2 regions of the Aureibacillus halotolerans genome follow, and region 1 is predicted to be linked to the other one. Evidence: a T-box and tRNA genes for the amino acid it is inferred to sense, from the RefSeq annotation. Region 1 holds a T-box; the other holds one or more tRNA genes.
What was found. A T-box is a leader RNA that pairs with one kind of tRNA and senses whether it is charged. The one in region 1 lies ahead of EV213_RS13125 (valine--tRNA ligase), so its partner is inferred to be a tRNA-Val.
Positions count from the first base shown of each region.

Region 2: it encodes a tRNA-Val, which carries the amino acid that the T-box ahead of EV213_RS13125 (valine--tRNA ligase) is inferred to sense. The anticodon was not compared.

Region 1 covers NZ_SNYJ01000011.1:38,091-43,473, forward strand. The annotation lists gene EV213_RS13115 (bifunctional folylpolyglutamate synthase/dihydrofolate synthase) at 1-574, opposite strand, end outside; gene EV213_RS13120 (hypothetical protein) at 643-831, opposite strand; T-box leader at 933-1,161, shown strand; gene EV213_RS13125 (valine--tRNA ligase) at 1,218-3,866, shown strand; gene EV213_RS13130 (bifunctional folylpolyglutamate synthase/dihydrofolate synthase) at 3,863-5,179, shown strand; gene EV213_RS13135 (prepilin peptidase) at 5,197-5,383, shown strand, end outside.
Region 2 covers NZ_SNYJ01000002.1:207,184-212,566, forward strand. The annotation lists gene EV213_RS03160 (hypothetical protein) at 768-1,010, shown strand; gene EV213_RS03165 (GNAT family N-acetyltransferase) at 1,021-1,446, opposite strand; gene EV213_RS03170 (YjcG family protein) at 1,436-1,969, opposite strand; gene EV213_RS03175 (phosphatidylglycerophosphatase A family protein) at 2,120-2,680, shown strand; tRNA gene EV213_RS03180 (tRNA-Val) at 2,835-2,906, opposite strand; gene EV213_RS03185 (MerR family transcriptional regulator) at 3,260-3,586, shown strand; gene EV213_RS20645 (hypothetical protein) at 3,624-3,869, opposite strand; gene EV213_RS03195 (ROK family protein) at 4,003-4,914, shown strand; gene EV213_RS03200 (type I phosphoribosyltransferase) at 5,012-5,383, shown strand, end outside.

The DNA of each region.
Region 1 (5,383 bases):
TACAAGGCTTAACAATTGCTGCTTTATCGTTGGCAATGTCTTGGATCGTGCCTCCAAGCAAATCGGCATGGTCAAGCGTCATTTCTGTTAAAACAGCAATGGTTGGCTCGAGAATGTTCGATGGATCCGACCGTCCACCAACGCCATTTTCAAAGATAATCAGTGAGAGCCCTTGCTCTGAGTACCAAAACAATGCCGCCAAAATCATCATATGCATATGCCCTGCGTTTTCAATCGGGTGCTCGTCAAGCTTTGTTTTAATCCGTAAGAGGAGTGCATCGAAATCCTCAGAAGCGATTGGCGTACCATTGATTTGAATACGTTCTTCATAAGCTTCTAAATGAGGACCAGTAAAGAGACCATGTGAGACATTGGCGGCAGTCAGCATTGCTGATATATAATGAGCCGTTGAGCCTTTTCCGCAGGAGCCGGCAATCTGTACGATCGACATAGTAGAGGGATCGACAGAAAAAAGATCAAGAAGCTCTTGCATCGTCTGCAAGTGCCGTTGATCCGTTCGGTCGGTGAACTTATTGTAAAAGGATGAAAGAAAGGTATACGAAGTGGCATTCACAAGTGTCAGTCTCCTTTGCAAGCTATGGAGACATCATAACGGGAGTGCTGAGAACATGCAAGTGAGAATTAAAGCAATTCAAGATGAAAGGCAAGCAGTAAGCCAATCAGCAAACCGAGCAGCAAAATATCGAGCGGCGTTGGAAACAGCAATGTGCGAAGTAGCTGAAAAATAACGAGCGGGGTAATACATGCTTCGAGAACAAAGCAGCATTTTCGCACCCAAGGGGGCATGCGGTAACGTGAGTGTCGTTTCATGAAGTCCACTCCTTCTATTACTGATAAGCCTAACGATTTGATTATGTCGAGCATTTTATGAACAGACACTTGACCCCTTCTATACATATTACATATAATAGAGCAAAGCTATGACAGGAAAGAGTAAAAGAGGCGGTTGTTTTTAAGAGAAGAGCGTCATTGGCTGCGAGCGCTCAAACACCACTTTTTGAATGTCGTCCTCGAGCTGCTTCTTTGAACAGTGTGTAGAAGAAGCCGGCAACCGACCGTTATCTGGCCTTAAGTGCGCAGCGATTCATGTAGAAGCTGCGAATAAAGGTGGTACCGCGAACAACTTCTGTCGTCCTTTTATGGAGATAGGGGTTTTTTTGTTTTTCTAAAGCTAGATTATGAATGGAGGCCATAAAATGACACAGGAAAAAGAATTGCCGAAAAAGTACGATCCAAAAGGTGTTGAACAAAAATGGTATGCTCACTGGATTGAAAATGAGTATTTTAAAGCCGACCCGTCTTCAAATAAAGAACCGTATACGATCGTTATTCCACCTCCCAATGTGACGGGAAAGCTGCACCTTGGCCATGCATGGGACACGACGCTACAGGATTTATTGACGCGTTTCAAACGAATGCAGGGTTATGATGCCCTCTGGTTACCAGGAATGGACCATGCGGGTATTGCCACGCAGGCGAAGGTAGAAGAGCAGCTGAAAAAGGAAGGCACAAGCCGATATGATCTTGGGCGTGAAGCCTTTTTACAGCGAACAATGGATTGGAAGGAAGAGTACGCTGCTTTTATTCGCGAACAATGGGCGAAGCTTGGTTTGGGGCTTGATTATTCAAGGGAGCGCTTCACTTTAGACAAAGGATTGTCTCAAGCCGTTAATAAAGTGTTTGTGTCTCTATACGAAAAAGGTCTTATTTATCGTGGGGAATACATCATTAACTGGGACCCGGCGACAAAAACAGCGTTATCTGACATTGAAGTAGAGTACAAGGATGTGAACGGCCATTTTTATCATCTGCGTTATCCATTAGCAGATGGGTCTGGGTCTCTTGAGATTGCGACAACACGTCCAGAAACGATGCTCGGGGACACCGCAGTCGCTGTTCATCCAAAAGACGAACGTTACCAGCATTTGATCGGCAAAACGTTGATTCTTCCGATTGTAGGGCGAGAAATTCCGATTGTTGCAGACGATTACGTGGATCCAGAGTTTGGTTCGGGAGCTGTTAAAATCACACCAGCCCATGATCCGAATGATTTTGAAGTTGGAAACCGTCATCAGCTTCCTCGTGTTCTCGTTATGCATGAGGATGGCACGATGAATGAAAACGCGGGCGTGTATGATGGACAGGATCGCTTTGAATGCCGTAAAAACATCGTTCGTGATATGCAAGAATCAGGCGTTCTCTTTAAAATAGAGGACCATTTGCATTCCGTTGGTCATTCAGAGCGCAGTGGCGCAGTCGTTGAGCCGTATTTGTCCACCCAGTGGTTTGTGAAAATGGAGCCACTCGCAAAACAGGCAATTGACCTGCAACAAGATGAAGACAAGAAGGTAAGCTTCGTTCCTGAACGTTTTGAAGGCACGTACATGCGCTGGATTGAAAACATTCGCGATTGGTGTATTTCACGTCAGCTTTGGTGGGGGCATCAAATTCCTGCCTGGTATCACAATGAAACAAACGAGCTATACGTTGGTGAAACGCCGCCAGAGGATGAAAGTCAATGGACACAAGATACGGATGTACTTGATACGTGGTTCTCTTCGGCGCTATGGCCATTTTCTACATTAGGCTGGCCAGACACGTCCTCTGAAGACTTCAAGCGTTATTTTCCAAACAACGTATTGATTACAGGGTACGATATTATTTTCTTTTGGGTGGCTCGAATGATTTTCCAAAGTGTTGAGTTTACGGAGACACGTCCATTTGACGATGTGTTGCTTCACGGTCTCGTCCGTGATGAGCAAGGGCGCAAAATGAGCAAATCGATTGGCAATGGGATTGACCCAATGGATGTCATTGATCAGTATGGAGCAGATTCTCTTCGCTATTTCTTATCCACAGGGGGAACGCCTGGACAGGATTTACGCTTCTCAATGGAGAAGGTCGAATCGACGTGGAACTTTGCCAATAAGATTTGGAATGCGTCACGTTTTGCGATGATGAACATGGAAGGCATGACGTATGATGACATTGATCTAACACAGGCGCCAACACTTGCCGACCGCTGGATTCTTGATCGTCTAAACCAGACAATCGAACACGTGACGAGAAACCTTGAGAAATATGAATTTGGTGAAGCTGGAAGAACGCTTTACAACTTTATTTGGGACGACGTGTGCGATTGGTATATCGAAATGGCGAAGCTGCCGTTGTACGGAGAAGATGAAGCGGCGAAGAAGCAGGCACGTTCCGTACTCGCTCATGTTCTTGATCAAACGATGCGCTTGCTTCATCCGTTTATGCCGTTTATTACCGAAGAAATTTGGCAGCATTTGCCTCACAAAGGTGATTCTCTCGTGCTTGCTGAATGGCCAAAAGCAGATTCGGCATTCTCAGATGAAGAGGGCAACGAACAAATGCGCCGCATTGTTGAGATTATTCGATCTGTACGTAACAGCCGTGCAGAAGTGAACGCTCCAATGTCGAAGCCGATTGAGCTATTGATCAAACCGAAAAATGAAGCCATCGCTAAGCAGCTTGAGGCACAAAAACAGTATATAGAGCGCTTCTGTCAAACTGATCAGTTGACGATTGACCCAGATTTAACGTCACCAGACAAAGCAATGACGTCCGTTCTTTCAGGTGTTGAGCTTTATCTGCCACTAGCAGGACTGGTTGACATTGAAGCGGAAGTGGAACGAATGAAGGCTGAGCTTAAGAAGCTTGATGCGGAAGTCGATCGTGTAGAGAAAAAACTGGCGAATGAACGCTTTGTCAGCAAAGCCCCTGCACAGGTCGTCGAAGAAGAACGACAAAAAGCGGTTGATTACAAAGAAAAACGGGAAACCGTTGCTCGGCGTCTAGAAGAGCTGCAGGAGCAGAAATGACCTACGAAGAAGCCTATCAAGTACTGAAGAATCGAGCAGCCTTTGGCATTAAGCCTGGGCTGGCTCGAATGGAACGCTTGCTTGCGGAAGCAGGGCATCCTGAGCGTGCGTTACCTGTTATTCATATTGCAGGAACGAACGGAAAGGGCTCCACATTACGGATGCTTTCCAGTGTATTGATGGCGTCGGGATATCGCGTTGGAGCTATGACCTCTCCAGCGCTTTCGCATTATCTGGATCAGCTTTCCATAAACCATCTCCCAATTGAGGAAGATACGTTTGCCGACATCGTGGCAGAGGGTGAAGCATTGGCGAGCCGTTTAAACTGGGAGGATATTGGCGAGCCAACAGAATATGAAATGCTTGCGCTCGTATTTTTTATGTGGATGGCGGACGAAGGCGCTGTGGATGTCCTTCTCGTTGAAACAGGGCTTGGCGGTCGACTCGATATGACCAATGTCGTCGATCCAATCCTCTCGATCATTACGACGGTTGGCCTTGATCATGAGGCGATTTTAGGACATACGATTCAAGCCATCGCTTCTGAGAAGGCAGGCATTATTAAATTAAATCGGCCAGTCATCTCAGGCGTGTTAGAGCCAGAAGCGTCTAATGTCATTCGTCAAAAAGCTGCTCAAATGAATAGTGTATTGCTAGAGATTGGTCACTTTTTTTCTGTGAAGAAGGCTGCTAAACATAAAGAAGGTGTCACATTCACGTACAAAAGTGACCAAGCCCAAGATGAGAAGAGCTATGTCGTTGGCATGCACGGACTCTATCAAGCACACAATGCGAGTCTTGCGGTGACTGCCGCCAGATATCTTTTAAATAAGACGGATTTTACAAACATCTCTGAACGCTCCATCGAAAGCGGTTTGCAGCATGTATCGTGGCCGGGACGCTTTGAACGTTTGCTTAACGAGCCAGCGCTCTATTTGGATGGAGCCCATAACCCACCTGCTGCGAAAGCACTTGTGGAGACCATTCAAGCAATTTGGCCAAATCAACCTGTTCGCATGCTAGTCGCCGTATTTGCAGACAAGCAAATCGATGCGATGCTGGACGTATTCAAGCCATTAAAGGGAGAATTAATCCTCACTACATTTTCCCATCCACGGGCGATCAACCAAGACGATCTGGAAGCTGTAGGGGCAAGAGCGAATGTTGCCGTGGCTACAAAGTGGCGTGATGTCCTAAGGCGTTGGTTTCAGGAGCCAGGAGCTCCAATGATCGTCACCGGTTCCCTAACGTTCGTTCAAGAGGTTCGGGAAGGTATTCACGAAATACAGCAAGAGAAGTCATCAAAGGAATAAAGTCGGGGGTGGTTTCAATGTCTGCGTTCTGGATGGTGTATTTTATTCTAATAGGCCTCGTGACCAGCTCGTTTTTTTCACTCGTTGGTTTGCGTGTGCCGCAAAAGCAATCGATTCTCAAGCCGCGCTCTCGTTGTGACTCATGCGGAGTGACGCTTACATGGAAACAGCTTATTCCTGTCGTTTCATATAGCGTGCAAAAAG
Region 2 (5,383 bases), on a different contig from region 1:
CTGCGTAAATTGTTTATAATTTGTCTCGGTCTCGTATAGCAGTGAAAACGGAAAAGCGACTTGTGCCGTATTGTATTAGCAAACAAGAAAAAAGCGCATTGATTTATGCAGAATTATATCACCTGATGTCAGAAGATTATCTGCTTCGCAGGATTAATGCAGCGGTGGATTTTTCTGTTTTTGCAAATTCTTTCCGGTCTGTCGGATGAGAGATTCAGGACGATCAAGTGAACCTTGCGTATAAATGGAACAGATTGAATTTGAGTTAAGTGCAGGCCGATCATGGAACACATGAACGCAGGGATGAAACGATTTCACGTAATGCATACACTGAAGTACATGGGGCATTTCCTATACATGCATACTTGCGTTTGAGGTAAACACCAAACACATGATAAAGCTAATAGAGAAAAAGCAGTCCACCCTCGAATGAGGATAAACTGCTTTCTTCTTACCAAAATCAATTTTTTGCTGCGCAGATACCTTCTTCAACGCTCGCAGATCGCCCGCGGCAAAGAAATCACGACAAGGCCTTATCGAGTCGATGATGCACTTGTGCCCTTAGGGTGAAAGAGAGCGAATGGCAGCTTGTATAAAAACCAATTACAAAATTGATTTCCAGGTTTACCTATCTATATCTAAGTGTGTCTGCCAAATGTAAGGTGCGAAATTTGTCTTCTTAAACCTCTGATCTAGGTACTGGCATGTTTCATAGGTGCCGAAAAGCGGGAATATACTTAGTAAACAAAGGAAGAGGTGGTGAATCAATGTGGATTTCCCCTGTCCCAACCTATCAGTATCAGACGTATGCGGAGCGAATTCTTCCGGAGAAATGGCAGCCAAGGGAGCCGAGAGTGGAACGTGTCACCTTAATGACGAAGTCTATGGATACAGACAGCAATCGTCGTTTTGTTCATAGCAATTCAGACGTCGCCAAGGCAGTGCCATCCTTACAAAATTGGGAACGTGAAGAAACTGGTATAGGCAGGCATTTTGACCAATTCGCTTAACGCTTTTTTCTTACAACTTTTTTAACATCGTCACATGAGGCATGTTTGCTTCCATGAAAGGTTCTGAGACGGCTTCGTAGCCAAGCTTTTCATAAAACGGGAGCGCATGCGATTGCGCATTTAATTGAACCGCACTGAGCTGATTAAGCGTAGCCAATTTTTCAATGGCATGCATAAGATGCTTCCCAATGCCGTAACCTCGATGCGTGCTTAATACGCATAAACGCTCGACTTTGCCCACATTGTTTGTTGTTTCCCTAAAACGAACGGCTCCGACAGCTTGACCTTCCAAATAACAAACTGCGTGAAGAGCGACTGCATCGAACGCATCCATCTCTAGGGACCGAGGCACGTTTTGTTCTTCAATAAATACAAGCTCTCTGACACGGTGTGCATCGTCTCGAATGGAGTCATTTGCCGCCCATTTAACAATCATCGGCACGCAAGCCTTTGCTGGTTAAATGATAGGTTTCCGCAACCGTCCATGAACCGTTCTCAAGCTGGTAACAAAGATGAAAACGATCAATCGTTTCATTATAATCAAAAGAGGTCATTTTCAATCTCTCAAACACATCAAACAGCTCGTCATCTGACATGTCTTGACCTATCGTGATGTGCGGAACAAACGCATAATCCTCATCTCTGTGCAACGTGCCATCATTCAGCTCGTCATGCAAAGCATTGATTTTGTCTGATCTTTCAATTTTAAAATAGACAACATTGTTTACTGGGTGAAATGTGCCTACTCTAGAAACCTTCATTTCAAAAGGCTCGTGTTTGTTTGCCACCTCAGTAATCTGCTTGTGTAGTTGATCAAAATCTTTTTCGTCTAACTCAAATACAGGCTTTAATGTGACGTGTGGTGGGATATGTGAATAACGAGTGTCGTACCTCATCCTGTAAGAATTTGCTTTGTCCTGAAGTGTTTTTGAGGGGAAAGCAACAATGCCGAAGCGCACGATAATTCCTCCTATCCAATCGTTTCTTGCTCCATTATAGCAAATGATGACTAAGAAACGAATGCTGACATACATCTTTAAGAATCTAATCCATAGGCAAAAATAGCCAACGTTGGTATACTCAGATGAGAAAGGGAGGAGATTTTTTTAATGCCAGTCAATAAACGAGTGCATAGCAAGGTTGTCGCGCAGGCGGCGAAGGATCTCTTGATTGAACGAGGCGTCACAATAAAGGATGTTGCGGATATTGTGTATCAGATGCAAGCTCCATACAATGTGAATTTATCGTTTGATGAGTGTATAGAGAGTGTTGAAGCGGTTTTGGAGAAACGTGAAATTCAACACGCATTGCTTGTGGGAATCGAATTAGATAAGCTCGCTGAGAAAAAAATGCTTTCAGAACCACTTCAGTCCATTGTGGAAAGTGATGAAGGGTTATTCGGAGTAGATGAAACGATTGGTTTTGGAGCGGTGTTTGGTTATGGAAGTATTGCCGTGACAACCTACGGCCACCTGGACAAACAGAAAATAGGCATTATTCGGGAGCTTGATACAAAGCAGGAGCATGGGGTCCATACGTTCCTTGATGACTTAGTCGCCAGTGTTGCAGCTAACGCGTCAAGCAGATTGGCCCATCGATTAAGGGATCGGGAGGAAGATTTAGAGGAAGAAGAAATTCAGAAGCGTGATCATGAAGAGCGAATTAGTTAGGTGCCAGACAAAACGCCAACGAACCTCATCTTTGAAAAGAGTGGTCTAATGCCGCATGTCGAAAAGGTGATCAAGAGGTTTGGATGATGCGTTTAGTCGAATTCAAAGCATGCAAAAGAGCACTTTGTTTTTGCAAACAAAGTGCTCTTTCCGATGAGGCGTAAGGGAATTGAACCCCCGACCCCTTGCCTGTCAAGCAAGTGCTCTCCCGCTGAGCTAACGCCTCACGATATAGGAATCAATCTGTCGGGCTCTTCCAGCTAAAGTAGACGATCATGCTGGCGTTGTTTCGACAAGTAATATCATACAATGGAGGGTCCAAAGGTGTCAATACAAAATGCGCATTTTTTACTGATTTGATGGTGGAAATGTCATTTGTGCATGGCATTTGCAGGACAAGCAAATTCATTCAATACTTGCACTTCCCTTATGTTAACTTTTCAACAGTATGACGTTATAATTCATTACATAAATAAGTAGCCGTTTGTTTACATTGTCAGACTTTCTGACAATGTAGTAGCCTTTTTATCAAACTCTTCGTTATACTTACAAAAAGCCTGAGAATGGAGGAATGAGGATTTGGATACAGAGCCTACCTCTTATCGAGATCGAAAAGTGATTTCAATCGGTACCGTGAGTGAACTAACAGGTCTTTCGGAGAGGCAAATCCGCTATTACGAGGAACGGAAGCTCGTATTCCCAGACCGAACAAAGCGAGGGTTTCGTAAGTACTCCTTTGACGATGTGGAACGATTGATGGACATTGCAGACAAGATTGAGGATGGCGTTCAGACTTTTGAAATTCGTCAGGAAATGATTCGTAAGAAAAAAGCCGAAACAAAAGAAAATGTGCGTGAGAACATGTTGAGAGGTCAATTGAACGCCCATTTTAATCTCAGAAAATAAAGGATTGAAAGCTCTGTTGCCTATGCTGCAGGGTTTTTTATGATTTTGTCGGCATCATCGCTTCTAGCATAGCAATCATGAGCCGATCAAGGCGGTCATTCACGACTGTAGGGTCAAGTGTCGAAGTGACTTTATTGTACGTTGCAATTAACGCTTCTGATGGTTCAAAAAAGAGTTGCTCATCATCGGACTCATTGTACAAAACGATAAGTGCATCTAAACCAACGTTTAATGAGTCAATCGCCTTGCTAAGCTGTACCTGTTCCGTTTCGGTTAGCTTCATTGAAAAGAACCCCCTTTTCAAGAAGTGTGCGGAGCAGCTAGCGAAAATATACAAATGAACAATCGATAGATCATTCCTATTTGTTTTGGTAAAATGAATGCAGACTGTATTGCATTTGGGAAGGATGAGAGTGATGAAGGTTGCAGCAGGGATTGACATCGGGGGTACAAAAACAGCGATTGGGCTAGTGAATGAAAACGGTGTATTAATTGGCAAGAAGGTTATTCCAACGGATCTCAGCCTACCACCATACGAGATGATTGATCGCATGGCGGAAGAATTAAAACTGTTGTTACAGCAGTGTAGCATAACAGAAGATGGTTGTGCTGGCATTGGTATTGGTGCACCAGGGCCACTTAATTCGAAAGAAGGATCAGTGACATCGCCGCCAAATTTGCCTTCATGGAAAGGCATTCAAGTCACCAAACAATTGGAGAAACATTTTTCCATACCGATTTCGCTTGAGAACGATGCAAGTGCAGCAACATTAGCTGAAAAATGGGTTGGTGCAGCACAGGATGCGAATGATTTTATTTACATGACGATTTCTACGGGCATTGGTGCCGGAATCTTTGCAAATGGTCAGTTAATTACTGGGAAAAGTGGGAATGCTGGCGACATTGGGCATATGGTGATCGACCCCGCCTACGGTGCCCGTGAAGGCGAGTTGGAAGGTGGATTTGAGTATATAGCCTCTGGAACGGGAATCGCGAGGCATGCTTCAAAGCTTACAGGGGAGACGCTTACGGCGGCTGACGTGTTTGAACGAGCAAGGCAAGGTGATGCTCAGCTTCAAGCGTTTGTAGACACTATTTTTGAAAAAATTGGTGTAGGCTGTGTGTCATTAATTAACACGCTTGATCCTGAGAAAATTGTCATTGGTGGCGGGGTCACAAGAGTGGGTGCTCCTTTATTCGATGCTGTCCAAGCCTTTGTAAACGAACGTGCGCTTGGTCCATCAGGTCGCGAAACAACGATAGTCCCTTCAGGATTGGATCAAGATGCTGGTGTGATTGGGGCAGCTGCGATTGTGTTTTTAAACTGATTTTCCTTGGAAAAATACATAATGTTTGGAGGTGAATCTGCAAGCAACTTAACGAGGGATCTTATGCTTCCCTCGTTCAATGCATTTGCAGACAACCATGACCGATAGCAAACCGACACAAGAACATGCGATTCTTCTTGCTGGATATTTGCCACGAGCGGCAAAAGAGCTCGCAGAACAACTGCGTATAGAATTAAGAGAACGTTCACAATCTACAACCATTCATGCTTTTCCTCATTTGCCAAGCGAAGAATCACTATCTGATCTAATTTCTACACATGGGGAGTCGTCTTGGATCATTATTTATCATCCGGAAACAAAAGCGATGGAGTCCCTACACAACGCTTTTCATACTGTGTCACATAAAGTGATGATGCCGTATCCTTTGTTTTCAGCATTGAACGTGTCGCGAGAGTTGCCAGGTTATGCGGCTGCGCTCCAAGTTATTGTCGATGGGATTGAACGAACA